Regions from separate parts of the Staphylococcus sp. NRL 16/872 genome, predicted to be linked through region 1. Evidence: predicted binding sites of a transcription regulator. Region 1 holds the regulator's gene; each other region holds the start of a gene.
What was found. The regulator Rex, encoded in region 1, represses fermentation and respiration genes when NADH is low (regulators of the CRP and FNR family bind a similar motif). The targets are predictions, from matches to a motif close to TTGTGAAATATTTCACAA.

Region 1 (10,955 bases):
AAATAACATGCGATACCACCACAAATTGAAATAATATATGCATTCAAATAACTTACATAACCTGCAGCAGGTGTAATAGCTACTAAACCTGCAAGTACCCCTGATAATAAACCAAGAAGGCTAAGCTTTTTAGTTATTATGTATTCCAGTACTAACCAACTGAATGCACCACCACTAGCTGCAATCACAGTATTTACAAATGAAGCTAATGCAACATCATTTAAAGAATAGGCACTACCTGTATTAAATCCATACCATCCCATCCAAACAAGTATGCCACCAATTAATGTAATTAATAAATTATGGGGTTGAATTTTTTCGATCTTTTTACCATGACCAATCATAATTGCTAAAATAAGTCCCGACACCCCTGACGTAATATGTACAACAGTTCCTCCGGCATAATCTAAAGCACCTAACTTACCTATCCAACCGCCGCCCCATACCCAGTGAGCAACCGGGCTATAAATGACAATAACCCATATTATGATAAAAATTGTAAACGGAATAAATCTCATACGTTCCGCAATAGAACCAGATAAAATTGAGACCGCAATAGTACAAAACATCATTTGAAATAACATAAATAGCGCAAACGGAACATGTGGACTTAAATCTTGATTAATCGCAAAACCTACATGTTGTAAGCCCATGAAATCAAAGTTTCCTATTAAGTCATTTCCAGTTCCAAAACTTAATGTAAAACCAAATGTAATCCATGTGAAAGTTACGATAATCATCGCTGCCATACTTTGCATTACTGTATTCAATACATTCTTAGATTGTACGAGACCCCCATAGAATAAACTTAACCCCGGTGTCATTAACCACACCAGTAATGTACAAAGAAATAAAAAAATTGTGTCATCCATCTTCATAATTACCACTTCCTTTGAAAATATCTTAATGATAGTTTTTCAAGATGGCAAAAATCGGTAAGATAAAATGACACAATATGTTACAAAATATAACATCACACTTCTGTATTTTGTTTTAAATAGTATACTTTCCTTAAAATTCGCTTATGCTTTTTGTACTGTAATCGTCCAAGAAGCGTCATCCAATTGTTCATAGTTTGTTACTGGGTAACCTTGTTCTGCTGCCCAGTTTGGAATGGCTTCTGTCGCTTGAGTACAGTCGAAATCGATTTTTAACTCATCACCGTTTTCAAGTGTTTGCATTTTCTTTTGCGCTTCAATTAATGGGAATGGACATACCATACCAACTGTACCTAATTCATATAACATTATTATTACTCCTCCTATCTGTTTACGTTGTTTGAGGTTGTTTAGAAGTAGATGCTGAGTTCGCTTGCTTTGGTGCAGTTTGTTGCTGTAATTTTTTCATTGGTCTTACGAAGATAAAATAACTCATGAACCATACACCAAAGATCATAGATACTAATGCTATCCAACCTTTCCAAGACATAATTGCAGTTTCTACTAAGCCGTTACCGATTGAGCAACCGCCTGCCACTGAGGCACCAAATCCCATACAAATACCGCCAATTGCACTGTTTCTAATAGTACGTTTATCCGGTAAACGCCATTTAAATTCATGTGAACCTCTTGCTGCAATATATGAGCCTAAGAAGATACCTAATATTAATAAAACGCCCCAATCTACTAATTTAGTATCACCTGTAATTAAGAATGTAATTAAATTAGCAGAAGGTGTTGTAATACCTAAACCATGATCACGTCCCGTTGACATACTCATTGGCCAAGCGATAAATGCTATAAGACCTACCGCAATACCTGCTACAAACGGGTGGTAACGTTTTTCAAATAAATAATGTCTAATACCTGTATACTTTTGTTTCAATTTTGGTACTGCCATTTTAGGTTTAGGCTTACGTAATGTTTTCACTACAACAAATAATGTAATACCAGTTAAAATAATTGTTAATACCCACATTGGAATACCTGTAGTTTGAGCCATACTTGTATTCACCTTCGTAGGTTTATTAATCCAATTCATAACTGGAAGCAAAACGCCTGTTTTAGTTACTGCAGCAGTGCCTGCATACATAATGAGGGCAACCCAGCTCCCGATTAACCCCTCTCCAGCTCGGTACCACGTTCCAGTCGCACATCCACCTGCTAGAACTATTCCTATTCCGAAAATGAAAGAACCAATAATCGTTCCTAGAACAGGAAATGTACTATAAGGAATTGCGATTAATCCTAAACTTGTTAATATTACAAGTCCAATACTTTGAACAGTAATCGCTACTAATAAAGCATAAAACATTTTATTATTTTTTTGCACGTACATATCTCTAAAACCACCTGTTAAGCAGAAGCGTGTACGTTGCATGACAAAGCCTAATAAAATCCCAACGATTAGGCCGCTAATAATCATCCAAACCAAAGTCAAATGCATCCTTTCCCGATTGATTTACTAAGGTATTATAATAGATTAATATTTAATTATCAATAACATTTGTTCGGATTTAATAATATTGAAATAATAAAAAAATCTTTCTTTCTCTCGAAAGAATGATTAAGACTATAAACAAAATACTATCTAGTTCGAATAGTTTTTCATAAAAAATAAAAGTGATTGTAATTCTATACCTAAATCAATATGGTGCACTTGAACAGTTTTTGGCACTTCTATTCTAGCCGGTGTAAAATTCAATATTCCTTTTACATTAGCCTCAACTAACTGATCTACTACGTTTTGAGCTGCCTTTTCAGGTGTAGTTAGAATAACTACATTAATGTCTTGAGTTTCAAGCACTTGTTGTAAATCATCCATATGATGAACTTTCACTTTACCGACTTGTTGATCTACAATATCTTTATCAATATCAAATGCTTCTGTAATCGTCATTTCGTCATGAATTGAAAAGTTGTATGTTAATAGTGCCCTTCCTAAGTTACCTACTCCAACTATAGCAATATGAATCTCCTCACTATCACTAAGTTCAGATTTAAAAAATTCTAATAAACTATCAATATTGTAGCCATAACCCTTTTTTCCTAACTCACCAAAGTAAGAAAAATCCCTTCTAATCGTGGCTGATTCAATATTTAGCGCTTCACTGATAGTTTTAGAATTAACTCGATCAATTCCTTTTGTCTTCAAGGTGTTAACGAATCTATAATATAACGGTAATCGTTTCAATGTTGCACGAGGAATTTTAGCTTGATTTTGAGCCATTTGAGTTGTCCCCCTCTTGTTTGAACTTTTTAATCTATGTATTCAAACTAATTTGCGTGCAATTAGTCATTCCTTTGAAATCACATTATGTCCCATAATGAATACTGACATATTATACCTTAACACTTTTTAAAAATAAATATCTTAGTTTCATGTAACTTTATTATACGGTAAAATAAAGAGTAATGTATAAGGCAATTTTGTGATAAATACTTTTGTAAAAAATAGAAAGGTGAACCCTGAATGATATTAATGCAATTAAATGACATTTCGAAGTCATTCGATGGTGAAGATATATTTACTCATGTTAATTTCGAAGTTAAAACTGGCGAACGTATAGGTATCGTTGGACGAAATGGCGCTGGTAAGTCAACATTAATGAAGATTATCGCAGGTGTTGAAGACTATGATAGTGGCCATATTTCTAAAATTAAAAATTTGCGTATGGGTTATTTAACTCAACAAATGACACTCAACTCTTCATCGACTGTGTTTGAAGAAATGTCTAAACCTTTTGAACACATTAAAAATATGGAAGGTTTAATTAAAGTAGAAACAGATTGGTTAGCTATGCATGCCAATGATTATGATACTGAAGACTATCAACATCATATGGAACGCTATGAATCGTTGTCTAATCAATTTGAACAACTTGAGGGCTATCAATACGAAAGTAAGATTAAAACTGTGTTGCATGGTCTGAATTTTAAAGAAGAAGATTTCGGCAAACCTATCAACGACTTTAGCGGTGGGCAAAAAACACGCTTATCACTAGCACAAATGTTATTAAGTGAGCCTGATTTATTATTATTAGATGAACCGACTAACCATCTTGATTTAGAAACGACAAAATGGTTGGAAGACTATTTAAAATACTTTAAAGGTGCCATCGTCATTATTAGTCACGATCGTTACTTCCTTGATAAAATCGTGACACAAATTTATGATGTGGCGCTTGGAGATATTAAACGTTACGTGGGTAATTATGAACAATTTATCGAACAACGCGATAAATATTATGAACAGCGTATGCAAGAATATGAAAAACAACAGGAAGAAATTAAACGTCTTGAAACGTTTGTAGAGAAAAATATTACCCGTGCCTCTACTAGCGGTATGGCTAAAAGTCGACGTAAAACGCTAGAAAAAATGGAACGCATCGATAAACCTATGTTAGATGCAAGAAGCGCCAATATTCAATTTGGCTTTGAACGCAACACTGGTAATGATGTTATGCATATTCATAATTTAGAAATCGGATATGAAATACCTATTACTAATCCTATAAATATCGAAATCACTAAAGGCGATCATATCGCTATTATTGGCCCTAATGGTGTAGGTAAAACAACGCTAATTAAAACAATTGCCAATCGTCAAGCTAAATTAGGTGGCGAGGTTGTCTTCGGTGCTAATCTTCAAATTGGATACTACGATCAAAAGCAAGCTGAATTTAAATCTAATAAGACGATTTTAGATTATGTTTGGGATCAATATTCTAATATGAATGAAAAAGATGTTCGAGCTGTATTAGGACGTTTTTTATTTGTACAAGATGACGTCAAGAAAATCATCAATGATTTATCTGGGGGCGAAAAAGCTCGTCTTCAACTTGCATTATTAATGTTACAAAGAGATAATGTATTGATTCTAGACGAACCGACCAACCATTTAGACATAGATTCAAAGGAAATGTTAGAACAAGCTTTACAACATTTTGAAGGTACAATCTTATTTGTTTCTCACGACCGTTATTTCATTAACCAATTAGCGAATAAAGTATTTGATTTAGATAAAGACGGGGGACAAATGTATCTTGGAGATTATCAATATTATATTGAAAAGACAGAAGAAGCAGCTGCCTTAGAAATTTTTGAAGCCGAACGCACTGATGATCATACAGGTGGAGCTGAGATTTCAAGTAATAAACAAAATAGTAGTTATGATAATCAAAAACAACAACGTAGAGAACAACGTAAATTAGAACGTCAAATTGAACAATGTGAAGAAAAAATAGAACAATTTGAAAACGATATAACTCATATCGATGAACAACTCACCCAACCTGAAATATTTAATGATCCTATCAAAGCATCTGAACTTGCTAATGAGAAAATGGAAACCGAACAGAAATTAGAACAAGTCATGATAGAATGGGAAGAATTACAAGAAATGTTATAAAGTAGTATTTAAGATAAAATAACTAGAAAATTACCTTAAATTTTCTGGTTATTTTTTTATAATTTTTAACCACAATTTTATAAACAGTTGAAAGTCTTTTATATCAAGTATCCACAGACTTATCCTAGTTATCCACAACCATTCCCTTGCACTTTTACATTTCTTTTACACAAAATTTACGCTATATCCACATTGTTAAGCACTACTTATCCACAGTTTATACACGTTTTGTTGATAAGTACACACGTTCCCTATTGACGCACTTATTTTCCCACAATTTCTATTTAGTATTAAAAATAGTGCTAAGTACACATGTATTTGTAAATCATTGTACTTAACACTAACTTTTAATTATTCAACAGTTGCTTCTTCAATATCCATATTATTTTGGCCATTTAAATCTAAATCTGCTGTAATACCAGCTTTATAGAAATAATATGCAGCAGCACCAATCATTGCTGCATTGTCTGTACATAATTTAGGGCTTGGTATAGAGAGTTTGATATCATGTGTTTTACATAATTCTTGTAAACGTTGACGTAAACCTTTATTACTCGCAACGCCTCCTGCTACAATTAAACGATTAACATTATATTCCTCACAAGCGTGAATCGCTTTCGTACTTAATACGTCGACTACACTATTTTGAAAACTTGTAGCAACATTTGCTTTATTAATTTCTTCATTTTTTTGTTTTAAATTATGTAATTTATTAATTACAGCACTTTTCAAGCCACTAAAACTAAAATCATAGCTATCTTTCTCAAGCCATACTCTTGGGAAATCATACGTATCCTCACCTAAAGCAGCTAATCTATCTACTTCTGGGCCACCTGGATATGGTAAACCAATCGTTCTAGCAACTTTGTCATAGGCTTCACCGACTGCATCATCACGCGTTTCACCAATCACTTCGAAATTCATATGATCTTTCATATAAACTAATTCTGTATGCCCACCAGAAACGATTAGTGCCATTAAAGGAAACGTTAACGGTTCCTCTAAATGATTCGCATAAATATGACCTGCAATATGATGAACCGGAATAAGTGGCTTGTCATAAGCAAATGCTAGAGCTTTCGCAGCATTGATGCCAATTAACAATGCCCCAATTAAACCAGGCCCTTGTGTTACTGCAATAGCGTCAATCTCTTCCATTGTGACATCAGCAGCAACGAGTGCCTCTTCAATTGTTGCAGTGATACCTTCAACATGGTGTCTACTTGCCACTTCAGGCACGACACCACCGAAGCGTTTATGACTTTCGATTTGGCTTAATACAGTATTCGATAATATGGTATCGCCGTTTTTAATCACACTGACACTTGTTTCATCACAGCTAGTTTCTACTGCTAATATTAAAGTTTCATTATTCATTTAAATTCACCCACATGACTAATGCATCCTCGCCTTCTCCATAATAATTTTTTCGTTTTCCTCCAAATTGGAATCCCAAATTTGTGTAGACATGTTGTGCTACATAATTTGTTACCCTAACTTCTAAGCTCATGACATCACATGTTGTTTTTGCGAAATCCATCACATATTTAAGTAATAATTGTCCTAATCCATAACCTCTATAATCTTTGCGAATTGCCACGGTAGTGATCTGAGCTTGATCAATCACTATCCAGAGCCCTAAATAACCAATAATTTCATTTTCGAAAATGATAACAAAATACTTTGCGAAGTTATTTTCATTCAATTCATGATAAAACGCATCAATTGTCCAAGAACTGTCATTAAAACTTTCACGTTCAATATCAAATACACTTGGGACATCATCGACTTGCATTGCTCGTATCGTTAATTCTGATTCTGCTGGTTTAACCAATTGCGTTCCGCCTCTGACATTTTGATATAATTTGGTACAAATGTATGGATATCTTCAGCTTCAGTCACCAATGAATACATTACAGATGCACGTGGTAGATTAGCTTGAATATCACCTTTTAACTGATTTGCTAACTTTTCAGCATCTGTGCCAATAAATAAATATGACTGATGTTGTTCATTTAACCAATCTAATAAGTCTTTAGTTGAAATATATTGGTCTTCTAAAATAGTTCTTAGTTCTCCATCGATATATTGATAAACGCCAGTGTAGACCGCTTCACGACGTGCATCAAACACTGATACTAATAAACGATCTTTGGCTTCACTTTCATCTACTGTAGCTGCTAAACCTTGTAATGAAGATACGCCGTACAACTTAGTATTTAAAGCATAAGCTAGTGTCTTTGCAGTTGTAACGCCGATTCTCACACCTGTATAAGAACCTGGACCTTTGGCTACTACAACAGCATCTAATTCTTCTTTATTTAACTTCGTTTGTTCAAATAAATTTCTAATACCTGGCATTAATTGACTTGAATGATCTTTATTACTTTCTACTGTGTGCTCTGCTAAAACTTGGTCGTTGGCCATTAAAGAAACCGACATAGGACGATTAGACGTATCAATAAGTAGTGAATTCACGTTCAACTTCCTCCTTAACTTTAGAATAATGGTCGCCTTTCGCAATCAACTCAATCGCACGTTCTGTTTCACTCACCGTTTTAATATTAATAATTAACTGCGTAGCGGGTAGTAAATCTTCAATGAATTGGCTCCATTCAATCACGGTAATGGCTTCATCTTCAAAATATTCATTAAATCCTAAATCTTCATCAGAATCTTCAAGACGATAACAATCCATATGATGTAACTTCAGCGATTTCCCTTTATACGATTTGATGATGTTAAACGTAGGAGAATTAATATTTCGTTTTACGCCAAGATGTTTACCTATAAATTGAGTTAATGTTGTTTTACCTGCGCCCAAATCACCATTTAATAAAATTAAATCTCCTGGTTTAAGATATTTAACTAATATGCCAGCAAAACGATTCATGTCATCTAAATGTTTTATACTTATCATTTGCTTTGCTCTCTCCTATTTTGAAAATTCCTTATAACTATATTTACTAATAGAAATTTTAAAATCACATTTTTAACTTACTAATTGTAACAAATTCTAGCTAAAATTTCTCTCTATTCAGATGAAATAAGAATTTGTTAATTGTTAGAAAATTCAAAAAATAGTGTTGACTTCAAAAGTATGTTGTAGTAAATTTAATTTATCGAATTTTAGAATAATTCTAATAATTACATAACTCACCATTCATTAGAAAGGAGTATATTAAAATGACTCAATTTAATACACAACCGCACACTGTAATTCATAATTTAATTATTTTATTATACTCGCAAGGGCTGGAACTTTAGTAGTCAATACATACTAAATGTTTAAGTCCTATTTCTCATTGAATGGGACTTACAAACGTCCCAATCACATTGGGACGTTTTTTTATTTTCAAAATTCAATAACCTGACGGGGGAATTATTAATGAGAAGCGACATGATTAAAAAAGGTGATCATCAAGCACCTGCGAGAAGTCTTTTACACGCCACGGGAGCACTCAAAAATCCAACAGATATGAACAAACCATTTGTAGCAATTTGTAATTCTTATATTGATATAGTACCAGGACACGTCCATTTGCGAGAATTAGCTGATATCGCTAAGGAAGCAATTCGTGAGGCAGGTGCTATTCCATTTGAATTTAATACAATCGGCGTGGATGATGGTATAGCTATGGGACATATTGGTATGCGCTATTCACTCCCTTCCCGAGAACTTATTGCTGATGCTGCTGAAACTGTCATTAATGCACATTGGTTTGATGGCGTATTCTATATTCCAAACTGCGATAAAATCACACCGGGTATGATTTTAGCTGCTGTCAGAACAAATGTACCAGCCATTTTTTGCTCAGGTGGACCGATGAAAGCTGGTCTTTCCGCTCAAGGTAAAGCACTCACTTTATCTTCAATGTTTGAAGCTGTCGGCGCTTTTAAAGAAGGTAGCATTACTAAAGAAGAATTTCTAGATATGGAGCAAAACGCCTGCCCTACTTGTGGCTCATGTGCAGGTATGTTTACTGCTAATTCAATGAACTGTTTAATGGAAGTCCTTGGATTAGCACTACCTTACAATGGCACAGCTTTAGCTGTTAGTGAGCAACGTCGTGAGATGGTTCGTGAAGCTGCTTTTAAATTAGTTGAGAATATTAAAAAGGACATTAAACCTAGAGATATTGTCACTAGAGAAGCGATTGATGATGCTTTCGCATTAGACATGGCAATGGGTGGTTCAACAAATACTGTATTACATACACTAGCGATTGCTAATGAAGCTGGTATTGATTATGACCTAGAGCGCATTAATAAAATTGCGAAACGTACACCTTACTTATCTAAAATTGCACCGAGCTCTGCATATTCAATGCATGATGTGCATGAAGCTGGTGGCTGTCCAGCTATTATTAATGAATTAATGAAAAAAGAAGGCACGTTACATCCTGACCGTATTACAGTTACAGGTAAAACATTGAGAGAAAATAATGAAGGTAAAGAAATTAAAAATTTCAAAGTCATTCACCCACTTGATGCACCATACGATAAAGAAGGCGGTTTATCTGTATTATATGGTAATTTAGCGCCTAAAGGAGCAGTAATCAAAGTTGGAGGCGTAGATCCATCTATCAAAGTATTCACTGGTAAAGCTATTTGTTTCGATTCACATGATGCAGCTGTTGAAGCGATTGATAATAAAACAGTACGCGAAGGTCATGTCGTGGTTATTCGTTACGAAGGTCCTAAAGGTGGTCCAGGCATGCCAGAGATGTTAGCCCCTACTTCTTCAATCGTAGGTAGAGGATTAGGTAAAGATGTAGCACTAATTACTGATGGACGCTTTTCAGGAGCAACGAGAGGTATCGCTGTTGGACACATCTCTCCAGAAGCCGCTTCTGGTGGTCCTATAGGATTAATTAAAGATGATGATGAAATAACAATTAATTTAATTCATCGTACCCTAAACGTTAATCAACCTGATGAAGTACTTGAGCAACGTAAACAAGCTTTACCCCCTTTTAAAGCGAAAGTTAAAACAGGTTATTTAGCGCGATACACTGCTTTGGTTACTAGCGCAAATACGGGTGGCATTATGCAAGTGCCTGAGAATCTCATTTAATATTAAGGAGTGTTAGCAATGACGAATAAAAAGGAAAGTACCGTAATCGAATCTCAATCTCATTCGAATGAACCCCTTTCTGGTTCAGAATTACTAGTGGAAACATTATTACATGAAGGCGTAGATTTTATCTTTGGCTATCCAGGTGGTGCCGTATTACCCCTATACGACACATTTTATGACGGAAAGATTAAACATATTTTAGCGCGTCACGAACAAGGTGCTACTCATGCTGCTGAAGGTTATGCGCGTGTTTCTGGTAAGACAGGTGTCGTAGTCGTTACTAGTGGTCCAGGAGCAACTAACGCTATCACTGGTATTACTGATGCTTACAGTGATTCTCTACCCCTTGTCGTTTTTACAGGCCAAGTAGCAACGCCAGGTATCGGTAAAGATGCTTTCCAAGAAGCAGATTTACTTTCAATGACTACACCAATTACTAAAGCGAATTATCAAGTGAAACATGTAGATGATATCCCAAGAATTGTTCATGAAGCGTTTTATGTGGCTAATTCAGGACGTAAAGGCC
Region 2 (10,955 bases), 620 kb from region 1:
TAATCTTAAAATTCCCCAAACAAAAAAGACGCTAGTGATAACACTAACGCCCAAAGTAGCAATTTAAGTTTATATAGGTTTTGGTAGATAAATATAAACTCATATACTTCCCATAATTTAGTAGCAGTAAAATATGAAAAGATTAGGTTGATTCTTGATGATCCTAAGTATTCACACACTTAAGTAATTAATCCTAAAATAAATAATGAAAACTGGTGAGGAGATTTGTAGACTAAAAGTTTAATATACACAACTACTCACACTCTTAAGTAAGTAGTTCTGAAGAGGGCCAACGAATGACGTTGTGTGACGCCCGAGGGAACAGTACAAGTTGAAGACCTTAGAAATTCCCACAGATTTATCTGTGAGGCATTTCTGGCTGAAACTGTACCCTGGGCAAGCATCACAACAGAATGAGTGATAGACCATCTAAGAACTACTAACAACTTAGGAGTAGTTAATTTCGTTAGAAATTATTAAGTACATCTATACGTTACTTCCGAACGAGCCAATCTTTGCCGTTCTTCAGCAACATCTTTTCCTCTTTCAACTCACTTATGATATGCCCAGTTGTTTCACGTGAAATCCCAGACAAATCACTCAAAAGTTGAATCGTCATCACTTGCTTAATCTCATAAAACTCCTCGTTATCATACCCAACGGAATGACACAAATAGTACAATACCTTCTCAACACGTTCCCTCGCTAACTTCGTCGTTAACGCCATCGTGTATTCCATTTGCAGACGTAATTCCGCATTTAACTTTTCAAAAAGTGTAATAAAAATATCCTCATGCGTCTTACATAAATATTCCAATAAATCTTTCGGTATACCGATAACATCACACTCCGTTAGCGCGGTACACATTTCACTCGACATTTCTTTGCGAAACAGTTGCGTCAGTGGCAGCAGTACCTCTTCCTTATACAGTGCACGTACCACATCACCTTCCGCATTAAATGTTTCACGCAAAACATTTCCCTCTAACAACAGATACACATGCGTAGGTTGATCCGAAGAATAATACAATACTTGACCCTTATTATAATGACGTAATAAACATTCTTCTTTATAAGATTGAATCACGCCTACTGGTATATTCAAATATGCAGCTAATTGTTTAAATGCTTGGTCTAATTCAGTTGCTTTATTTTTATTGGAAAATTGATGTTTAGTCATAACGCTACGCTCCTCAAATTTTCACTACACTTAGTTAGATTAGAATACTGACACGCTGCCCATAGCTAAGCGAATAACACCTATGATTGCAAGTATGATAATCACAGCGAATAGAATATACTCTACTTTCGTTAAGCGTTTCTTATTATTACGTTGCACAAAACTATAGACGAATAAACCTGGAATATACAACAACATTGTTAATAATAAGTAGTCGATCCCTGCTGCATACACAAGCCAAATCGCATAAATTGAAGCAATAATACCAATCGTCCATTGTTTTACTGTCGCGTGTCCTTTATGGTCAATTGTATATTTCAATTGATAGAAGGCACTAAACATGTAGGGTATTAAAATCGCACTTGATGCTAAAGAGAACGCAAATTGATAAGCGCTGTCAGTAAAGAGCATACTGATTAAGAATATTTGCACTAAAATGTTTGTAATCAATAGTGCGTTTACCGGTGCTTTGTTTTTATTTTCCTTAGCAAACCACTTAGGAAATAGACCATCTTTCGCGACGATAAATGGTAACTCACCAGCAAGTAATGTCCAACCTAACCATGCACCAAGCACAGAGATAATTAAGCCAATATTCACTAGCACTGAGCCCCAGTGGCCTACAATATGTTCAAGCACTTGAGCCATTGAAGGGTTCGCTAATTTAGAAATCTGATCTTGTTGGATCACACCTTGCGCTAAGACAGTCATTAAGAAATAAATGACTAATACAGAGACAAGACCGATAACTGTTGCTGTACCAACGTCTTTCTTCGTCTTAGCACGACTAGAAAAGACGACGGCCCCTTCAATACCAGTGAAGACCCATACAGTTACAAGCATCGTACTTTTTACTTGAGACATTGTGTCGCCCCAACTAAAGACACCTACGCCACCACTTGTCATGCCATAAAATCCTGCTTTAAAAGTCTCAAAATTGAAGACCACTAGCATACAAACGATAACTAAAAAGATAGGAATTAACTTAGCGACAGTCACAATACTGTTAATAAACGCCGCTGTCTCTACACCCCTAAGGATGAGGAAGTGCACGCCCCATAGTAAAATCGATGCGACGATAATACTTGGTAGCGTGTTCCCTCCTTTAAAAATCGGGAAGAAGTTACCTACTGCAGACATCAATAATGTCGCATATGCTACGTTACCAAGAAAGGCTGCAAACCAGTAACCCCATGCACTTGAGAAACCGATAAAGTCACCAAATCCTGCTTGTGCATAGCTGTAAATCCCACCATCTAAATCAGGACGTTCATTTGTTAAATTCTGAAAGACAAAGGCTAAGGAAATCATGCCTATTGCCGTAATAATCCATCCGATGATAATCGCTAGTCCACCGGCTTGGCCTCCCATATCAGAAATAATATTGAAGGCCCCACCACCAATCATCGAACCGATAACTAAACCAATCAGTGACGTTTTACCTAATTTATTTTCACCTGATTCACTCATACAGATTCTCCTCACATTTAGGAAATTTAGTCGTCTCCCTAAATATCTTCTCTAAATAATGGTTGGCTCATGCATCTTGGGCCCCCACGTCCACGTACTAACTCACTACCTGTGATTTCGATAACTTTAATTCCTTTATCACGTAATAATTGGTTAGATACATAGTTACGATCGTACGTTACAACTACACCTGGGCGAATGCATAATGTGTTTGAGCCATCGTTCCATTGTTCACGTGCACCATCAATGACGTCTCCATTACCTGTAGGAATAAATTCAATGCTGTCGACACCCAACACTTCTGCTAATGTTTCACGTAATTTACTTGAATGCGTAATTTTAATATCATCTTTCGCTTCATCATATTCAATTGTATAAATGTTCATATTATTTTCTTCTTTAAAGATAGCTGAATGCACTGTAAATTTGTCATAATCAATCATTGTGAATACTGTATCTAAGTGCATAAATGAACGACTATTTGGAATTTCAATCGCAATAACTTTCTTGAATGTTGTAGACTCATCTTTGAAAATGTTACGAGCTAAACGTTCGATAGCTTGTGCTGAAGTACGTTCAGAAATACCAATCGCTAATGCCTCTTTAGATAAGATTAACTCATCGCCACCTTCAATATTGAATGGTGAATTACGATCTAACCATACAGGCACATCTGCATCTTTAAAACGTGGATGATGTTTTAAAATATATGTGATGAAAAGTGATTCTCTACGACGTGCTCTCCAATACATACGGTTAATTGTCATTCCTCTACCTACAGATGCTTGAGGGTCACGAGTGAAGTATAAGTTTGGCATAGGGTCTAAGTAGAATGGATATTTATCATCTAAATATTCCACTAAATGCGTTGTTTCTAATTCAATTTCTTCTTTACGTACCCCAGCCATTATTTTGTCGATTAATTCTTGATCTGAGAACGTTTCAAAATACTTTTTAATTTCTTCTTCATGGCCTAAAATCGTTTTTTGAGATTCTGCTAAAATATCGTCAATAAATTGTTCACGTACCGCTTTATCTGCAATAGCTTCAGCAGCAAGCTTTTCTAAATAAACGACTTCCACGCCTTCATCTCTAAGCGCTTGCGCGAATTTATCATGCTCTTCTTGCGCTACTTTTAAATAAGGAATATCATCGAATAACAAACCGCTTAAGTGATCTGGCACTAAATTTTCTAATTCTTTACCAGGTCGTTTTAACAATACTGTTTTTAATTTACCGATTTCACTGTTTACTTGAATTGGTCCTTGAGTCATATTCATTTCCTCCTTTATTTATCTACAGCTAAAGTATAAAGCGCTTACAAATATTTTTATGTGATTTATTTCACATACCAAATGTCTATTACCTCATACTTTTTGGTTATCCAATACACTTTTTTGATTGAATATACAGTTTTACACGTTATTTATGATTAACTGTGCATATTTCATTCATTTACCTATGACTATTTACCCTGCAAAAGTTTTTTATTCAATATTTTGCATTTATAATCATTCCCATTTTTAAAGATATTTTTTGAAAATGAAAATATTAGAAATACTCATTTATCAGCATTTCATAAATAATTATAAAGAAGATTAATTAACAATACTACTATATATATTATGCATTAATTCGCATATTTATGATTAAATAATTTATAATGCACATAGTGTGCCATATCAGGCGACCCAGTCAGAACCATGAGTGTATCATTACCGCCTACCGTACCTAGCACTTCTTTTAATTCCATTTGATCAATAAAATAATTGATACATTGTGCAAATCCTGGTGACGTCTTAATTAATAAATAACTGTCTTGGATAATAATCTTTTGAATTTCAGCCTCATAGTAATGCTGCAATTTAGCTTTCGCATCTGTTTCACGTGTGTTATCTAACTTTTTATAAAACGATTGTTGCCCTGCTACAGGCATCTTAAAGATTTTTAATTCCTTTAAATCACGTGCAATTGTCGTAACACTATATCGCACACCAAAATGTTGCTCGATATAAACTGCAATATCTTCTTTTTTCTTAAAACGATTTTGCTTCACAACAGTTGTGATGAGATCTAGACGTTTACTTTTTTTCATGGTTATAAACTCCTCTAATCCCTGAGATTGAAGACAAACTCTTTCAATCCCTATACTTTTTCGACAAGCCCTCACCTTTAGCATGGCTTATACTTGTCTATCACTTCTAAGTTATCATCATTTTGCATACAATTGTTTATCCATTTCATGAACAATTATTCCAAATCTAGATTTATATAACAATTAACAAATTTTACACAAATTAAACGAAAGTAATATTGTAATCAAATAGTAATACTTTTCCAAAAGACCTACTATTTAAATTATATAAAGGAGATTTGACTATGCATAAATTTACTAAAATTACTTTGTCATCTGTTATTGCACTTGGAACTGTATTAGGAGTTGGATATTCAACTGAAGCAATTCATTCAAACGAAGCACATGCCACACAAAAACAATTATCAAATACTCAAATCGAAAATATCGTTAGACAATACTTTAAACAAAGTCACATTGAAACAGACAACAGTTTTGGTATTAAAGTAGCTAAAAACACTTCTCTTTTTACTGATTTACCTAAAGGTTATGTTCCTGTCGTATACGGAGAAAGAGGGGCTAATAGTTCAGCAGCAGTTTATGTTAATAAGACAACTGGTAAAATCATCGATCGCAATACTCACAATGTTGGTAACTATGATAAAAAACGACAACTTTCTAATGGTGAAATAATGAGTGTTGCGAAACAATACTTCAATAGCCATAAAATAGAAATTGAAAATAGCATGGGTCTTAAAGTGGATAAAAATGTATCACGATACAGCGATTTACCTAAAGGTTACGTCCCTGTCGTATATGCAGAACAAGGTGGCAATGGTGCATCAGTCATCTATGTCAATAAAACAACTGGTAAAGTGATCGATCACAATACGCATAATGTAGGTCATTACGGTAATAAAAAATAACATTAAATATGTGATTTACACACAATATTTATAGCATCAAAAAAACAAATCTAATGGAGACTAAATACTTAGTTTTATAAATTTATTAAAATTATGTGAAATTAAATTTCACAATTCAAACAATAATCTTTTTATATAAATTGTGTTATACTACCCATAGGAGTAATATCCTCATTAACTCCTTCACAAAAAGTTATATTATGTAATAGCTATCGGTCATAAGTTTACTTCCCCTTTGTTAAACTTATGACCTTATTTTTGTCTTTTCACATAATAATTCATTATATTTTATGAAATATATAAAATTTATTTATATTATAAGAACCCTCTTCAATTATACGAACTTATGTTCTATAATGATGATGAGGTGATGAAAATGATGCCAGAAGAATACAAACATGAAACAGATTATCGAAAAATTCCTAGAGAATACTTAGACCCTAATATCCCCCAAGGGCGCGGTATGGTTAAGTGGGCCCCCTTTGCGACAATGCCTGAACAATATGAGCGTTTACGTGAATTTATCGAAGAACAGAATAAAATTACTATGCCCTCACTGTCAGAAGATCAATTTGATACATTAAACCGACAATTAACGCAGAAATACACACAACATCAACTCGCAATGATTAGTTATTGGAGGAATGGTTATATTCATTCAATCGCTGCCTATATACGTCGTATTGATATGTTAAATCAATGTATTACCATTAGTAATGAAAATGGCTCCCAAACCATGAAACTTGAATTTGCCATTATTTGTAACGTTGAATAATCACTAAAGAAAAAACGGGGGCGGGACAGAAATCAAAATAATTTCGTCGTATCCCCAACTTGCTTTGTTTGTAGACTTTCTTTTCGAAAGTCTCTATGTTGGGGCCTCGCCCGCCAGGCAAGGATAACTAGAATTGAAAAAAGCTTGATATAAGCGCATTTTCAATTCAGTTAGCTACTGCCAAAATGTGAAATGAGCTTGTGACACTTAACAATGTCCCATGCTCATTTTCTTTATTGTTAGCTATTCATTTTTTACTTTTCAAAATAATAATTATTTACTAGTTGTGAAACCAGCATAACTAATATCTGCCTCTACCACACGCCCATGATTTACAACAAATGTAGTAGCTAAGCCCTTTTGTACAGGTCTGTATTCAAACATACCACTTGTTTTATCATTCGTGTTTCCACTGACTTTCTTCAAATCTTTACCGTATGCTTTATTAAGTTGGTTTAATGTTAAGTCCCCTTTAACTGTAAATTGAACTTTATTTGCTTTCTTACCGTCTTTAGTTACACCCGTAAATTTTTGATTATACTTTTCAACCACTTTCGTATCTTTAGTTGGCGCAAGTGTAATTCCACTAAATTTCACATTGTCATGTTTAACAGCGTTTACAAAGTTTTTGTCAGTTAAAAATTTAGCATCTTTATCGATGTAACCATTATAAGAATAATGTGGTTTAACTGCAGCATGTGCCGTTTGTTGAACTGGTAACACCGTTGCACTAACGCCTAAAAGTGTTCCAAATGCTAGAGTTGTTGAAGCAATAGTTTTTACTATTTTATTCATGATAGTCCTTCTTTCTGTATTGGATTAATAATACCTCTTTATTATTACACAATGCTCATCCACACACACTGTACTTTAGATGTATTTATCATGAAATTTAGTAAACAAAATGTAATATTATAAAAATGGCTATATACTATCTATTTTATGAAATTTCATTATAATAAAATAAATGAAAGAAAAACGGAGGACCATATTTTGAAAAAAGTATTGGCAGGTATAGTGATCGTATTACTGATTGTTGCATTAGGTTTCTCAATATTTTTTGCAGCAACACATAAAAATTCAAATACCAAGCAAGACAACCCGACTGAAAAGCATGAGAAAAAAGAGAAGCATCAGAAAAAAGAAAGTACAACTGAAGAAAATACACAAGACCAAGATGATACAACAGATAATGGCGAAAATGCCCAATATGAACCAGCAACTCAAGATACACAACAAAATTATACAAATCAAAGTAACTCTGATAATACTGAAGCAAATAAAACACAAGAAACAACACAAACACAAGAACAAGCAAGCAACTCAAGAAAAAATAGCACAGAAAGCGCAACAACCGAGAAAAATACAAACCAACCTTCAACATCTCAACAACAAAGTACACAACAAAACAGTACACAGCAAAATAGCCAACAAAACACACAACAAAATAATTCAGCACAGACTAATTCAACACAAAACAGTAATAGCTCAACACAGAATAGCAACTCAAATAACAAAACCAATTAAAAATAACCGCCTAATACGTAGTCTTCACAACTACCCATTAGGCGGTTTAAATTTGTTATTAATTTAATTAAGAATACAACTAAGTGCAATAACGTTTAAGTAATTCTTAAGATGAATAACGAATGATGTTGCGCGACTCTTGGCGGAAAAGAAAGAGCTTAAGACTACAGGCTTAAGCCTTTCCCGCAAGAAAGCGTCGCAACAAAATGAGTAACATTCATCTAAGAACTGCTTTACAAGACCAAGGCTCGACCCAGCTCCCCTAGGCAAGCATCACGACAGAATGAGTAAATATCTATCTTAGAATTACTACAAGTTACTCAGTCACGTTACTTTCATCCACACGTTTAGAAACCTTACGCATGATAGGATCTAGGATAGGTTTTCCTAAGACACCCGCTATAAAGAAAGCAAGACCGAATAATGCTAATATAAGCAATTTCGTAATTAAAATTTCTGGTACGATACCACCTACTGTTTCACGTAATGAATCAATTACATGCGTAAATGGTAAGTAAGGCGAGATCGTTTGAAAGAATTTAGGCATTGTCACTACTGGGAATGTACCACCGCCCCCTGCAATTTGTAATACCAACATAATAATCGCAATTGCTTTACCTGGGTTACCAAGTAACGATACACATGTATAAACTATCGTATTAAAGACGATCGATCCAAACAGTGCTACCAGTATGAACAAGGTTGGTGATTCCACTTGTGCTTTCAAGATTAATAAATCACCTACTACTACAATGAAGGTTTGAAGTAAGCCCATTGATATAAAGAATGCGCCTTTACCTAAATAAATTTGGCGTTTAGTTAATTCGTCTCTCAAGCTTTCATGTTTATTATCAACGGATAATAAGCTCACTGATAACAATGCTCCTACCCATATTGATAATGATGTATAGAATGGCGTCATGCCTGAACCGTAGTCTTTAACTGGGAAGACGTCCACTTGTTTCTTATCAATTGGATTCGCAATCACATCTGCTTGTTTTTTCAAGTCATTTTTCAAAGCATCAATGACTTTATCTACTGCATCATCTTTATCTAATTTTTTGAAGATTTTATTTGCTTTATTTAAATCCTTTTCAATATCTGGCAATCTATTTTGCGTAAAGTTCGCTAAATTCGCCAATGCTTCTTTAGCACGTGGTTGATTTTTATCTAATAAATTAACTGCGTTGTCATATTTATTAAATAATGTAGGCAAGTTTGTATTTACTGTCGCTGTAGCGTTCGCTAATCGTTGTTCTAATTTAGGTAAATCGTTACGTACAAAGTCTGCCGCTTTCGCCACATCTTGTTTAACAGTTGGGAAGTAAGATTGAGCTGTTTGCATTGCTTTGATATAGCTTTGTTCTAATGTTGGCAACTCACTTTGAATTGTAGCTACTCGACCTTGGCCTTGTGTCACAATCTGTTGACCAGCTGTAATTACTTGATTAATCGTATTTAATTTAGATTGAACACCTGATAATGTATTTTGGCCTTTATTTAATTGTTTTGTAATGTCGTTAGATACCAATAATAAACGATTATTTAGATTATGTTTTAAAAAGCTGCGATATTGACCTAATCCTGTATTTAAACTTGGTAAGCCACGTAAGACATTAACCGCTTCCGCTTTACCTGAACTACCATTTTCTAATGCATCGATAAGTTGATTAATAGAGCGTACAGAACTATTGATACGATTGTTTGCAGACTCAATTTGTTGAATTTGATATGTTAGGTCCACATGTTCTTTATCCTCTAACTCTTTTAAAATATCTACGAGTCGTTGGTTGTTTTTTGTCTCATTTTCAAAACGCACTTTAATATTGCGTAACACGTCATTAAATTCAGTTGGTCGATTTGAACCAATAATCCCATAAGTAATATGTTTTAAGGATTTAACATTTGATTGTGTCGCTTTAGTCTGCGTATCCGCATTATCAGATATCGTTAACAATGCTTCAGCAAGTGCGCTGTTCATGGCTTTAACATCATCCTTAGAGACGATTTGATCATTATTTAAAGTACCCTTGCTACTATTATTACTCAATGGTTGCACTTTATAAGGAGGCATGCCTGATGTGCTTTGTTGACGCAAGGCATTATTCGCTTGACCATTGACATCTTGCGCACGGCTAGTCGCTTCTTGATAATCACCCACACGTTGTTGTGCCATAGTTAGATAATCTTGGGCGTCATTTAAACGAGTATTCGCTAAATCAAGACCTTGGCTCGCAATATCTACACCTCTATTGAGACGTGGGAATTGTGCTGGAATATCATTTGACGCTACATCAAGCACGCGTTCGATATTCGGCATGTATGCATTGAGTGCTAAAATGAGTTTCGCTTTCTCATTTAGTGATGGAATCGCTGCATTGACGTCATTTAATTTCTGTTGAGCATCTAAAACATCATCTTTATAATTGCCTAACGAACGGAAGCGATTCGCGTAGTTATCTAATTGATCTTGATGGTCATTAAGATACACGATACCATTTGCAATTTTATTCAGTTTTGGCAATGAGTTATGGGCAGCATAAACTGCATTTTTAATTTTATTAATAGTTGGAATTTCATCTTCAAGTTGAATGCCGACTTTATTCGCCTCTTGAAGAATAGCTTTGGTTACTGTGGAATTAAATTGTTTATTCGCTTCATCGACAATCACAGTTGAACCTGTATCTGTCATTTTTGGTGCGACAGCATTGATTTTTTGATTCACTTTATATTCTATATCTGCTTTTTGTGGTTTCTTTCTTAATGTGCCGGTGATTTGATGAGAGAATTCTTTTGGTATGTATATGCCGGCATAGTATTTACCCATTTTAATTTCATGGTCTGCCTTTTCCCGGCTAACAAATTGCCAGTCAAATTTCTTATTCTTTTTTAATGTATCGACAAGCGTATTACCGACATTAATTTTTTTGTCACGGACTTCATCACCTTGGTCTTCATTTACAACAGCCACTTTGACATGGTTGGTATTACTATATGGGTCCC
Region 3 (10,955 bases), 300 kb from region 1:
GCCAAGGTGTAAATGGTGGCGGTTGGGCGCACTATGTTGGACAAGAAAAATGTCGCCCTATCGAAGGATGGAATACAGTCGCTTTCGCAAAAGATTGGCAAGGGCCACCACGTTTACAAAATGGTACAAGTTGGTTCTATTTTGCAACAGATCAATGGAAGTATGAAGAGTCTAACGTAGATAAATTAAAATCACCATTAGCTCAAAATATTAAGCATCAACATCCAGCGGATTACAACGTCACTGCTGCTAGATTAGGATGGTTACCTTCATATCCTCAATTTAATAAAAACAGTTTACTATTCGGTGAAGAAGCTAAAGACGCGGGCGACGATTCTAATGAAGCAATTTTAAAAAGAGCGATTGAATCAGTTAAGAATAAAGACACACAATTTGCAGTTGAAGATCCTGATTTAAGAAAAAATCATCCGAAAACATTGTTTGTATGGAGATCAAATTTAATTTCAAGTTCAGCTAAAGGTCAAGAATACTTCATGAAACATTTATTAGGTACACGTTCAGGATTAATGGCTGAACCTAATGAAGATGATAAACCTGAAGAAATTAAATGGCGTGAAGATACAGTTGGGAAATTAGATTTACTCGTTTCATTAGACTTCCGTATGACAGCTACACCACTTTATTCAGATATTGTGTTACCAGCTGCTACTTGGTATGAGAAACATGATTTATCATCAACAGATATGCATCCATTTGTGCATCCATTCAATCCAGCGATTGATCCATTATGGGAATCTCGTTCAGACTGGGATATTTATAAAACATTGAGTAAAGCAGTTTCCGAAATGGCGAAAGATTATTTACCAGGGACATTTAAAGATGTCGTAACCTCACCATTAGGTCATGACTCTAAACAAGAACTTGGCTCAGAGTACGGTATTGTCAAAGATTGGTCTAAAGGTGAAGTTGAAGGTATTCCAGGAAAAACAATGCCAAACTTCTCAATTGTAGAGCGTGACTACACAAAAATCTATGATAAATATGTCACATTAGGTCCTTTACTTGAAAAAGCGAAAGTAGGCGCGCATGGCGTAAGTTATGCAGTGAAAGAGGAATATGATGAATTGAAGAGTATGGTTGGTACTTGGAATGATGAGGATGAAAATTCAGTGAGAAATAATCGTCCGCGTATTGATACTGCACGCAAAGTAGCTGATGCAATATTAAATATTTCATCAGCAACGAATGGTAAACTCTCACAAAAATCATATGAAGATTTAGAAAATCAAACAGGTATGGAATTAAAAGATATTTCTAAAGAACGCGCGTCAGAAAAGATTTCATTCTTAAATATTACATCACAACCTCGTGAAGTAATACCAACGGCTGTGTTCCCAGGTTCAAATAAAAATGGACGTAGATATTCTCCATTTACAACAAATATTGAACGTTTAGTACCATTCAGAACTTTAACAGGTAGACAAAGTTACTATATCGACCATGAAGTCTTCCAACAATTTGGAGAAAGTTTACCAGTATATAAACCAACATTGCCACCTATGGTCTTTGGAACAAGAGATAAACAAGTAAAAGGCGGACAAGATGCTTTAGTATTACGCTACCTTACACCACATGGTAAATGGAATATTCACTCAACATATCAAGATAACGAACGTATGTTGACATTATTTAGAGGTGGCCCAGTAGTGTGGTTATCAAATGAAGATGCTGAGGAACATGGCATTAATGATAATGATTGGTTAGAAGTTTATAACCGTAACGGTGTTGTAACTGCAAGAGCTGTCACATCACACCGTATGCCTAAAGGCACAATGTTTATGTATCATGCACAAGATAAACATATTGAAACACCAGGATCAGAAATCACTGACACACGTGGTGGTTCACATAATGCTCCAACAAGAATTCACTTAAAACCTACACAACTTGTAGGTGGTTATGCACAAATTAGTTATCACTTTAACTATTATGGTCCAATTGGAAATCAACGAGATGTTTACGTAGCCGTTAGAAAAATGAAGGAGGTAAATTGGCTTGAAGATTAAAGCGCAAATTGCAATGGTGTTAAATTTAGATAAATGCATTGGTTGCCACACTTGTAGTGTTACATGTAAAAGTACTTGGACTAACCGTCCAGGTGCTGAATACATGTGGTTTAACAACGTAGAAACTAAACCAGGTGTAGGATATCCGAAAAGATGGGAAGACCAAGAACACTATAAAGGTGGTTGGGTTTTAAATAAAAAAGGAAAATTAGAACTTAAAACAGGAAACCGATTATCAAAAATTGCCTTAGGTAAAATCTTTTACAATCCTGACATGCCTCTTATTAAAGATTATTATGAACCATGGACATATAATTACGAACATTTAACAACTGCGAAAGAAGGTAAACATTCGCCAGTAGCCAAAGCACATTCAATCATCTCTGGAGATAAAATTAATCTTGAATGGGGGCCTAACTGGGAAGATGATTTAGCAGGAGGACATATTACAGGTCCAGAAGATCCAAACATTCAAAAAATAGAAGAAGATATTAAATTCCAATTTGATGAAACATTTATGATGTATTTACCTCGTTTATGCGAACATTGTTTAAATCCTAGCTGTGTCGCTTCATGTCCTTCAGGTGCAATGTACAAACGTGACGAAGACGGCATTGTTCTTGTAGACCAAGATGCATGTCGTGGTTGGCGTTACTGTATGACAGGTTGCCCTTATAAAAAAGTTTACTTCAACTGGAAGACAAATAAAGCAGAGAAATGTACGTTCTGTTTCCCAAGAATTGAAGCAGGCTTACCTACAGTATGTTCAGAAACATGTGTTGGTAGAATGAGATATTTAGGCGTACTTTTATATGATGCTGATAGAGTTCACGAAGCTGCCTCTACTGAGAATGAACAAGATTTATATGAAAAACAATTAGATATTTTCTTAAATCCATTTGATGAAGAAGTGATTGAACAAGCGGAAAAAGATGGCATTAGCTATGAATGGATTGAAGCAGCACAAAATTCATCAGTCTATAAATTAGCAATTGAATATAAAATTGCGTTTCCATTACACCCTGAGTATAGAACAATGCCTATGGTTTGGTATTGTCCACCACTTAGTCCTATCATGAGTTATTTTGAAGGTAAAAATGCTGGCCAAAATCCTGACATGATTTTCCCAGCAATTGAAGAAATGCGTTTACCAATTGAATATTTAGCAAATCTATTTACAGCAGGTGATGTGCAACCTGTTAAAGAGTCACTTCAAAAAATGGCGATGATGAGAAGTTACATGCGCTCTCAAATTACTGGTAGAGACTTCGATAGTTATAAACTTGAAAGACTTGGTTTATCAGAAATCCAAATCCAAGAAATGTATCGTTTATTAGGCTTAGCGAAATATGAAGATCGCTTTGTTATTCCAACTTCTCATAAAGAAACGTATTTGGATACGTATCATGCGCAAGGTAGTCAAGGTTATGGAGGAGAGTACTTCGGTGATAATTGTGAAGGCTGTGGTGTGCCAGTAGGTTCAGGAAAAACAGGACAAGAAATTTATAATGATAATTTCTATGGAGGTATTTTCCGTGATTAATTTACAACAATTTCACTACTATCAAGAAAGTTTAGGTTATATTGCACAGCAGCTTAATTTTCCTGAAAAGCTTACCTTCCATCCAAAAACGTTTAATGAAACAATTGATAAATCTCATCCTGGCTATGAAGATTTAATAAAATACCGTGAGATTATGCATCAATTCTCATTATCAGAAATTAAAGCAATTTATACAGATACGTTTGATTTTAATAAAAAAACGCCACTTTATATGACTTATAATAAGTTTAATACGCAAAAAGAACGTGGTCAGATGTTAGCTAAATTGAAAGTTTTATATGAAATGTTTGGTTTAAAAATGGCAAGTAATGAGTTGTCTGATTATCTACCTTTAATGTTGCAATTTTTACATGTGGCGCAATGGCAAGACGATCCACGTGCTGAAGGAAACTTAGAACTTGTTATTATGATTATTGAAGATGGTACGTATGAAATGGCGAATCAATTAGCACAAGATAATAACCCGTATGCATATGTGATTCGTGCGCTGCGCAATACACTTAAAGCATGTTTAAATATTCCAAATGAGGTGACGTCTCATGCTTAATCAATTTTTATGGATTATCTTTCCATATCTATGTGTGGCTATTTTTATAGTAGGTCATATTGCACGTTACAAATATGATCAATTTTCATGGACAGCTAAATCAAGTGAATTAATCGAGAAGAAACAGCTTAAATGGGGAAGCTTATTGTTTCATTTGGGTATTATCCCCGTATTCTTTGGTCATGTAGTTGGTTTAGCTATTCCAGCTAAATGGATAGATGGCATAGGTGTAAGTGAAGGGATGTATCACTTTGGTGCTGTTTATATCGGTAGTATTTTTGGTATAATGACATTTATTGGTATGTTACTTTTAACAGCGAGACGTATTACTATCAAAAATATAAGAAGATTAAGTTCAGCTTCAGATATTTTTGTGAATTTCTTATTAATATTAATTATTTTCATGGGATGTTATTCAACTTTAGTAACGAACGCTATGATAAGTGATTTCGATTATCGTCAAACGATTTCTATTTGGTTTAGACATCTTTTCACATTTTCACCAGATGCGAATTTAATGACTGACGTGCCACTATCATTTAAGATTCATATTTTACTTGGATTTACAATTTTAGCTTGCTGGCCATTTACGCGATTAGTGCATGTGTGGAGCGTGCCTTTATCTTATACAAATAGACGATATATCGTTTATCGCAAACATAAAACACGCTAATGATGAAAGGAGAGACTTAAGTGCTCACTGAACCTTTAATTAAGGAAGAAACTTTTCAAGACGAATTAAATCGTTTACGTATAGATGAAGGTTATGATTTTGCTGGAGTAGCATTATACGAAGATTATTCGACAGCATCTCCTATTAAATGGCGATATGTATCTGGCAATTTGAATCATCGTTATAAAATGATTATTTTGAGAAAAGGTCGTGGACTAGCTGGCATGGTAATGAAAACGGCAAAACGCATGATATTGTCACACGTGTCCGAAACTTTGCCACCTGAAGAAAAAATTAAATATCCTATCTTAATTAGTGAAGAATTGACGGCAGTTATTGCTATACCACTATGTCACGACCAAAAAGTGTATGGTGTTCTATTATTAGGACAACGGGATGAAAAACCTCTTCCTGATAATCATAATTTAAATATTAGTGGTAAGTTATGGGCATTTACTGAAGAAATGTAGGTGATATATGTGCTAAATACTCAGGAACATACCTTAGAGGATTTGCTTAAAAAGTATTACGAAAAAACAAATGAAAAAATTGTCTTTATTAATATTGACGGCAAAGTGATTGCGATGAATGAAGCGGCTCAAGAAATTATATCCCTGGATAACAATTACAGTGTCATGACGGATGCGATCTGTAGACGCTGTGAAGGGTATTCTAATGAATTTGCACTTCAAAGTTGTATCAATTGTTATTTAGATACATCAACACCTAATGATAAGAACTTTCAAGTGTTTATGAAGACGGTTAACAATAAAGTGCAACCTTTTACTGCTTCTTATCAATGTATTGATGAAGATGAAAAAATATATGCATTTACACTACAAGATATTTCACCTCAAATTGAGCGTCAAGAAAAGATGTATCAGCGTCAAATGTTACGTAAAACAATATCTGCACAAGAGAATGAAAGAAAGCGAATTTCTAGGGAATTGCATGATAGTGTGGTTCAAGAAATGCTTAATATCGATGTAGAATTAAGATTATTGAAATACCAACAAGAGATGTCACAATTAATAGAAAAATCAGAGCATATCGAAAGTCTAATGTCTAACTTAATCAATGACATACGCAATCTGTCTGTAGAATTGAGACCATCATCACTAGATGATTTAGGGTTGGAAGCGGCATTTAAGTCATATTTTAAACAATTTGAAGAAAACTATGGATTAGAAATTATGTATCAATCGAATATTAAAGATCAACGATTTAATAGTGAAATTGAAACTGTAGTTTATCGGGTGGTACAAGAAGCTATCTTTAATGCTTTGAAATATGCTGGTGTCAATTCAGTTGATGTATCAGTTCAACAGACTGAGAATAATTTGATAGCGGAGATTGTCGATAGAGGAAAAGGGTTTAATCCTAATTCACAACCACAAGGGACTGGCTTAGGACTATATGGGATGAATGAAAGAGCCGAACTTGTTAAAGGAAAAGTGGATATCGAAACACATATAGGAAAAGGGACGATTATTACATTAGAAATACCACTTTAGAGGACGTTAGGGGAATTGAATTGAGAATTATAATTGCAGATGATCATGCAGTTGTTAGATCTGGGTTTTCAATGATATTAAATTTTCAGGAAGACATGGAAGTTGTGGCAACGGCTGCCGACGGGGTAGAGGCCTATCAAAAAGTAATGGAATACAAACCTGATGTTCTTATCATGGACTTAAGTATGCCACCAGGAGAATCTGGTTTAATCGCCACAAGTAAAATTGCTGAAAGTTTTCCGGAAACCAAAATTTTAATACTAACAATGTATGATGATGAAGAATATTTATTTCATGTACTTCGTAATGGTGCTAAAGGATATATCTTAAAAAACTCACCTGATGAACAATTAATATTGGCAGTACGTACGGTATACAAAGGTGAAACATATGTAGATATGAAATTAACAACGTCGTTAGTCAATGAATTTGTTAATCATACGAATATAGACGAGGCATCTACGAATGATCCTTTTAAAATTCTTTCTAAACGAGAATTAGAAATATTACCATTAATAGCCAAAGGATATGGTAATAAAGATATAGCGGAGAAATTGTTTGTTTCAGTTAAGACAGTTGAAGCACATAAAACACATATCATGACTAAATTGGGACTGAAGTCTAAGCCAGAATTAGTAGAATACGCATTGAAGAAAAAATTATTAGATTTTTAACTTAAAAAACATAATACAGAATACACTAAAAGCCATGAAGAAAGCGAGAATTGTAGCTTTCTTCATGGCTTTATATTTATGTAAAAAATAAATATAAAAATAGGGGGATTTCCCATTAGTATAAGGGAAAATCCTTATGTTCATTTTTTCACAAATTAACTAAAATTTAAATGTAATCAGTAATGTGATTGAAATATTATTTTTGACCTCTTTTAATATAACAATTACTGATAAAGAAAAAATGAAATAGTGAAGGTGAAAAAATGAAAAAAAATAAGGGAGTTTTTCAACTTACATTACAAACATTAAGTCTTGTAGTAGGATTTATGGCTTGGAGTATTATTTCTCCACTTATGCCTTATATTTCTCAAGATATTAAAGTTTCTCCGGAACAGCTATCAATCATTTTAGCTATTCCAGTTATTCTAGGTTCTATTTTACGTGTTCCATTTGGATATTTAACTAATATTATTGGGGCAAAATGGGTCTTCTTTTGTAGCTTTATAGTATTACTATTTCCTATCTTTTTATTAGGACAAGCTCAAACACCTGGGATGCTAATGTTAGCAGGGTTCTTTTTAGGTGTTGGAGGAGCAGTATTCTCAGTAGGTGTAACATCAGTTCCTAAATACTTTTCAAAAGACAAAGTAGGTTTAGCAAATGGTATTTACGGAGTAGGGAACGTAGGAACTGCAGTATCTTCTTTCTTAGCGCCACCTATAGCCGGGATTATTGGTTGGCAAACAACAGTTAGAAGTTACTTAATTATCATTGCGCTTTTTGCGGTTTTAATGTTTATTTTAGGTGATAATAAGGAGCCTAAAGTGAAAGTACCATTAATGTCGCAGATGAAAAAGCTATCTTCAAATTATAAGTTATATTACTTAAGTTTATGGTATTTTATAACATTCGGTGCATTTGTAGCGTTTGGTTTATTCTTACCTAACTACTTAGTGCATAATTTCGGAATTGATAAAGTAGATGCTGGTATTAGATCCGGTGTATTTATTGCTTTAGCAACGTTTCTAAGACCACTTGGAGGCGTGTTAGGAGATAAATTTAATGCTGTAAAAGTATTGATGTTTGACTTTGTTGTTATGATCATAGGTGCTATTCTATTAGGCATATCTAGCCACATCGCATTATTTACAATTGGCTGTTTGACTATTAGTATATGTGCTGGTTTAGGAAATGGTTTAGTATTTAAATTAGTGCCATCTTATTTTGCAAAAGAATCTGGCGCTGCTAACGGTATTGTTTCGATGATGGGTGGATTAGGTGGTTTCTTCCCACCACTAGTCATCACATATGTATCAAACTTAACAGGTTCAAGCCATTTAGCATTTATTCTATTAGCAATTTTTGGTATTTTAGCCTTTATTACAATGGGGCACTTATATAAGAAAGAATATGGTAAACACTCAATAACAACAAAATAACAAAAAACAAACGTAGGAAACATTGCTGAAAATGAATCCTACGTTTTTTTATTGAAAAAAATATTTGATTATTCAATGTTACTAATCAATTTCAATTTTAGTAGTATTATCTTCGTCTAAAGTTTCTTTAGGTAAAATAACTACTAAAATACCATCGTTGTAACTTGCTTTAATTTGTGACTCGTCGATATCTTCAAAATCGAATCTTCTAATAAGCTCACCACTTGCGCGCTCACTAAGCTGAACTTTCCCAGTTTGCTCAGAAACGTGTTTTTGAACGCTAATAGTTAGTGTTGAATGTTCATAAGTTAACTCAATTTCTGATTTATTAACACCTGGTAATTCAGCTTCTAAAATATATTGATTAGCTTGATTATAAATATTTGTTGGAAAAGTCTTTGATGAAAATTGATTAAATACTTGCTCACCTAAATCGCGAAATACATCTTTAGGATTATTTTTAAAAATAGATTGATCAAAAAAGTCTCTATTATTCATTATAAAATCTCTCCTTTAATAAGAGTTGAAATCACAACTGTTTAGTGAAAATTTTCAACTTCATTATATAAAGAGTATATCCTCACGTAAAGTAAAAGCAATTATAAAGAAGTATGTAAAAATGTGGATTGAAAAAGAACATGACAAAAGTTTGTAAATTATGTATAAAGTCTTTTATATAGATGAAAAGGATAATATAAGATGTGTGCTTTTGTCATGTGTGATGATTTATTCTGACGCATTAGCGAAGTTATTAGTAATGACGTGTCGTAAACTATGAACAAGTTCAGTTTCTTCTTCTTTAGAAAAGTTAAAGTCTTCAAATACTTGCTCAGAAATAGATTCTAATACAGGCTTAATTTTTTTACCATTTTCAGTTAAAGAAATTTGTAAATTGCGTTCATCTTCCTTTTCACGCATACGTTTAACATAGCCCTTTTTCTCTAATTTTTTTAAGAGAGGTGTAAGAGTTCCAGAATCTAAAAAGACACGTTGGCCAAGAGATTTTATATTTATTTTTTCATCATCTTCAATAGCCATAACAACCATAAAACTTGTATATGTTAAATCATGTTCTTTTAAATAGTAAGTATACTTTTTAATAACTTCTTTAGAAGTTACATATAATAAAAAACATAATTGTTTACTTAAATAGCTGTCCTTTACATACATATTTATCCCCCCTTAACTTATTTAAAGATAGTATGAACTAAAACTAATGTCAAGACTGTTGCCATAGTATTTTACAGAGTTTTTAAGAGTTTTAAAAACATGATAAAAGTACGTCTACAGAATATAAAAAAGTGTTGATTTATTTTGAATTAGAGATAAACTATTTAGTAGATTTTGTTACAAAAATATGTAATTACTTTAAAAAATTTGTTATTTCATTCATAATAATTTAGATAATAGAATTTCGACATTTTGAATAGGTAGATTAAAAGGAGACTCAAAATGAGTAAAAAGCAAATAATTATAAGAGTAGTAATTATATTTGCTATTTCTTTAGTTGTAGCTATCGCTTTTTTCTTTGGTATGAAAACGTATCAAGGACACAGAAATATAAAATTAGTTGATAGTTATTTAGAACAAAAGCATCTTACAGATAAAGTGAAATCTGAAAAAACGCTATACAGTGCTAAAAAGGGTGTTTATTATAAAGAAGTTATTTTTAAAGATGAACCAAACTTAACTTATGTTATTCAACCTATTGGTACGCGTAAAGGTATTTTTGCAGAAGGATTTGATACTGAAACTAAAAAAAGTATAAAAGGTGCCAAATATAATTACTTTAATCAAAATTTTAAACCTTAACATTAGGATTTAAGCTGTATTTAGACAATATAAAGTTGTCTATGTACAGCTTTTTTATATCTAAATTAATAATTTTTGTTAAATCAAATATTGCTAATAATAAATAGGTTAAAAAATTATATATCCCGTTTTTAAAATATTTGATATAATTAAGCGATGTCAGATGAAGGGGGTTCCAACATGGCTCTGTTCAAGAGAAAGATTAGTTTACCAATGCAAGTTTTAATTGCTTTGGTTCTAGGAGTAGTAGTAGGTTTATTATTGTTTGGACAAACGAATGTAGCAAATTATATTAAGCCTTTCGGTGACATTTTCTTAAATTTAATCAAAATGATCATCATTCCAATTGTATTCTGTGCATTAGCATTATCTATTTCAAATCTAGGGGATTCGAAAAAAATAGGTAGTTATGGATGGAAAGCAATTCTTTATTTTGAAATTATAACAACAATAGCTATCGCTATAGGTTTAATCATTGGCAACTTATTTAAGCCAGGTGCTGGTTTAGATCGTCACAAATTACCTAAAGGCGATATATCTAAATATGAAACATCTGCTTCAGCAGCAGAACATTCTACATATGGAAATCATTTTATTGATACCATTGTAAACATCGTACCAACAAACATATTTGAAGCATTAACTAAAGGTGAATTATTGCCTATTATCTTTTTTGCAGTGTTCTTCGGATTAGGGTTAGCTGCA

Region 2: the regulator Rex is predicted to act here: its motif matches at 3,983-4,000, upstream of arcA (arginine deiminase).
Region 3: the regulator Rex is predicted to act here: its motif matches at 7,136-7,153, upstream of MT340_RS02745 (nitrate/nitrite transporter).

The regions. Positions count from the first base shown of each region.
Region 1 covers NZ_CP119327.1:899,533-910,487, reverse strand. The annotation lists gene MT340_RS04380 (ammonium transporter) at 1-878, opposite strand, end outside; gene MT340_RS04375 (sulfurtransferase TusA family protein) at 1,023-1,247, opposite strand; gene MT340_RS04370 (YeeE/YedE family protein) at 1,270-2,373, opposite strand; gene MT340_RS04365 (redox-sensing transcriptional repressor Rex) at 2,530-3,168, opposite strand; gene MT340_RS04360 (ABC-F family ATP-binding cassette domain-containing protein) at 3,412-5,349, shown strand; gene tsaD (tRNA (adenosine(37)-N6)-threonylcarbamoyltransferase complex transferase subunit TsaD) at 5,701-6,726, opposite strand; gene rimI (ribosomal protein S18-alanine N-acetyltransferase) at 6,719-7,183, opposite strand; gene tsaB (tRNA (adenosine(37)-N6)-threonylcarbamoyltransferase complex dimerization subunit type 1 TsaB) at 7,156-7,827, opposite strand; gene tsaE (tRNA (adenosine(37)-N6)-threonylcarbamoyltransferase complex ATPase subunit type 1 TsaE) at 7,808-8,269, opposite strand; gene ilvD (dihydroxy-acid dehydratase) at 8,738-10,426, shown strand; gene ilvB (biosynthetic-type acetolactate synthase large subunit) at 10,445-10,955, shown strand, end outside.
Region 2 covers NZ_CP119327.1:278,462-289,416, reverse strand. The annotation lists gene MT340_RS01380 (Crp/Fnr family transcriptional regulator) at 494-1,180, opposite strand; gene arcD (arginine-ornithine antiporter) at 1,220-2,650, opposite strand; gene arcA (arginine deiminase) at 2,689-3,924, opposite strand; gene MT340_RS01365 (arginine repressor) at 4,281-4,745, opposite strand; gene MT340_RS01360 (hypothetical protein) at 5,030-5,650, shown strand; gene MT340_RS01355 (YolD-like family protein) at 6,027-6,425, shown strand; gene isaB (immunodominant staphylococcal antigen IsaB family protein) at 6,699-7,220, opposite strand; gene MT340_RS01345 (hypothetical protein) at 7,419-7,952, shown strand; gene MT340_RS01340 (YhgE/Pip domain-containing protein) at 8,269-10,955, opposite strand, start outside.
Region 3 covers NZ_CP119327.1:598,047-609,001, forward strand. The annotation lists gene MT340_RS02710 (nitrate reductase subunit alpha) at 1-2,027, shown strand, start outside; gene narH (nitrate reductase subunit beta) at 2,017-3,570, shown strand; gene narJ (nitrate reductase molybdenum cofactor assembly chaperone) at 3,563-4,138, shown strand; gene narI (respiratory nitrate reductase subunit gamma) at 4,131-4,811, shown strand; gene nreA (nitrate respiration regulation accessory nitrate sensor NreA) at 4,832-5,281, shown strand; gene nreB (nitrate respiration regulation sensor histidine kinase NreB) at 5,291-6,325, shown strand; gene nreC (nitrate respiration regulation response regulator NreC) at 6,346-6,999, shown strand; gene MT340_RS02745 (nitrate/nitrite transporter) at 7,263-8,438, shown strand; gene MT340_RS02750 (Hsp20/alpha crystallin family protein) at 8,520-8,936, opposite strand; gene MT340_RS02755 (MarR family winged helix-turn-helix transcriptional regulator) at 9,165-9,608, opposite strand; gene MT340_RS02760 (DUF3139 domain-containing protein) at 9,891-10,250, shown strand; gene MT340_RS02765 (cation:dicarboxylate symporter family transporter) at 10,431-10,955, shown strand, end outside.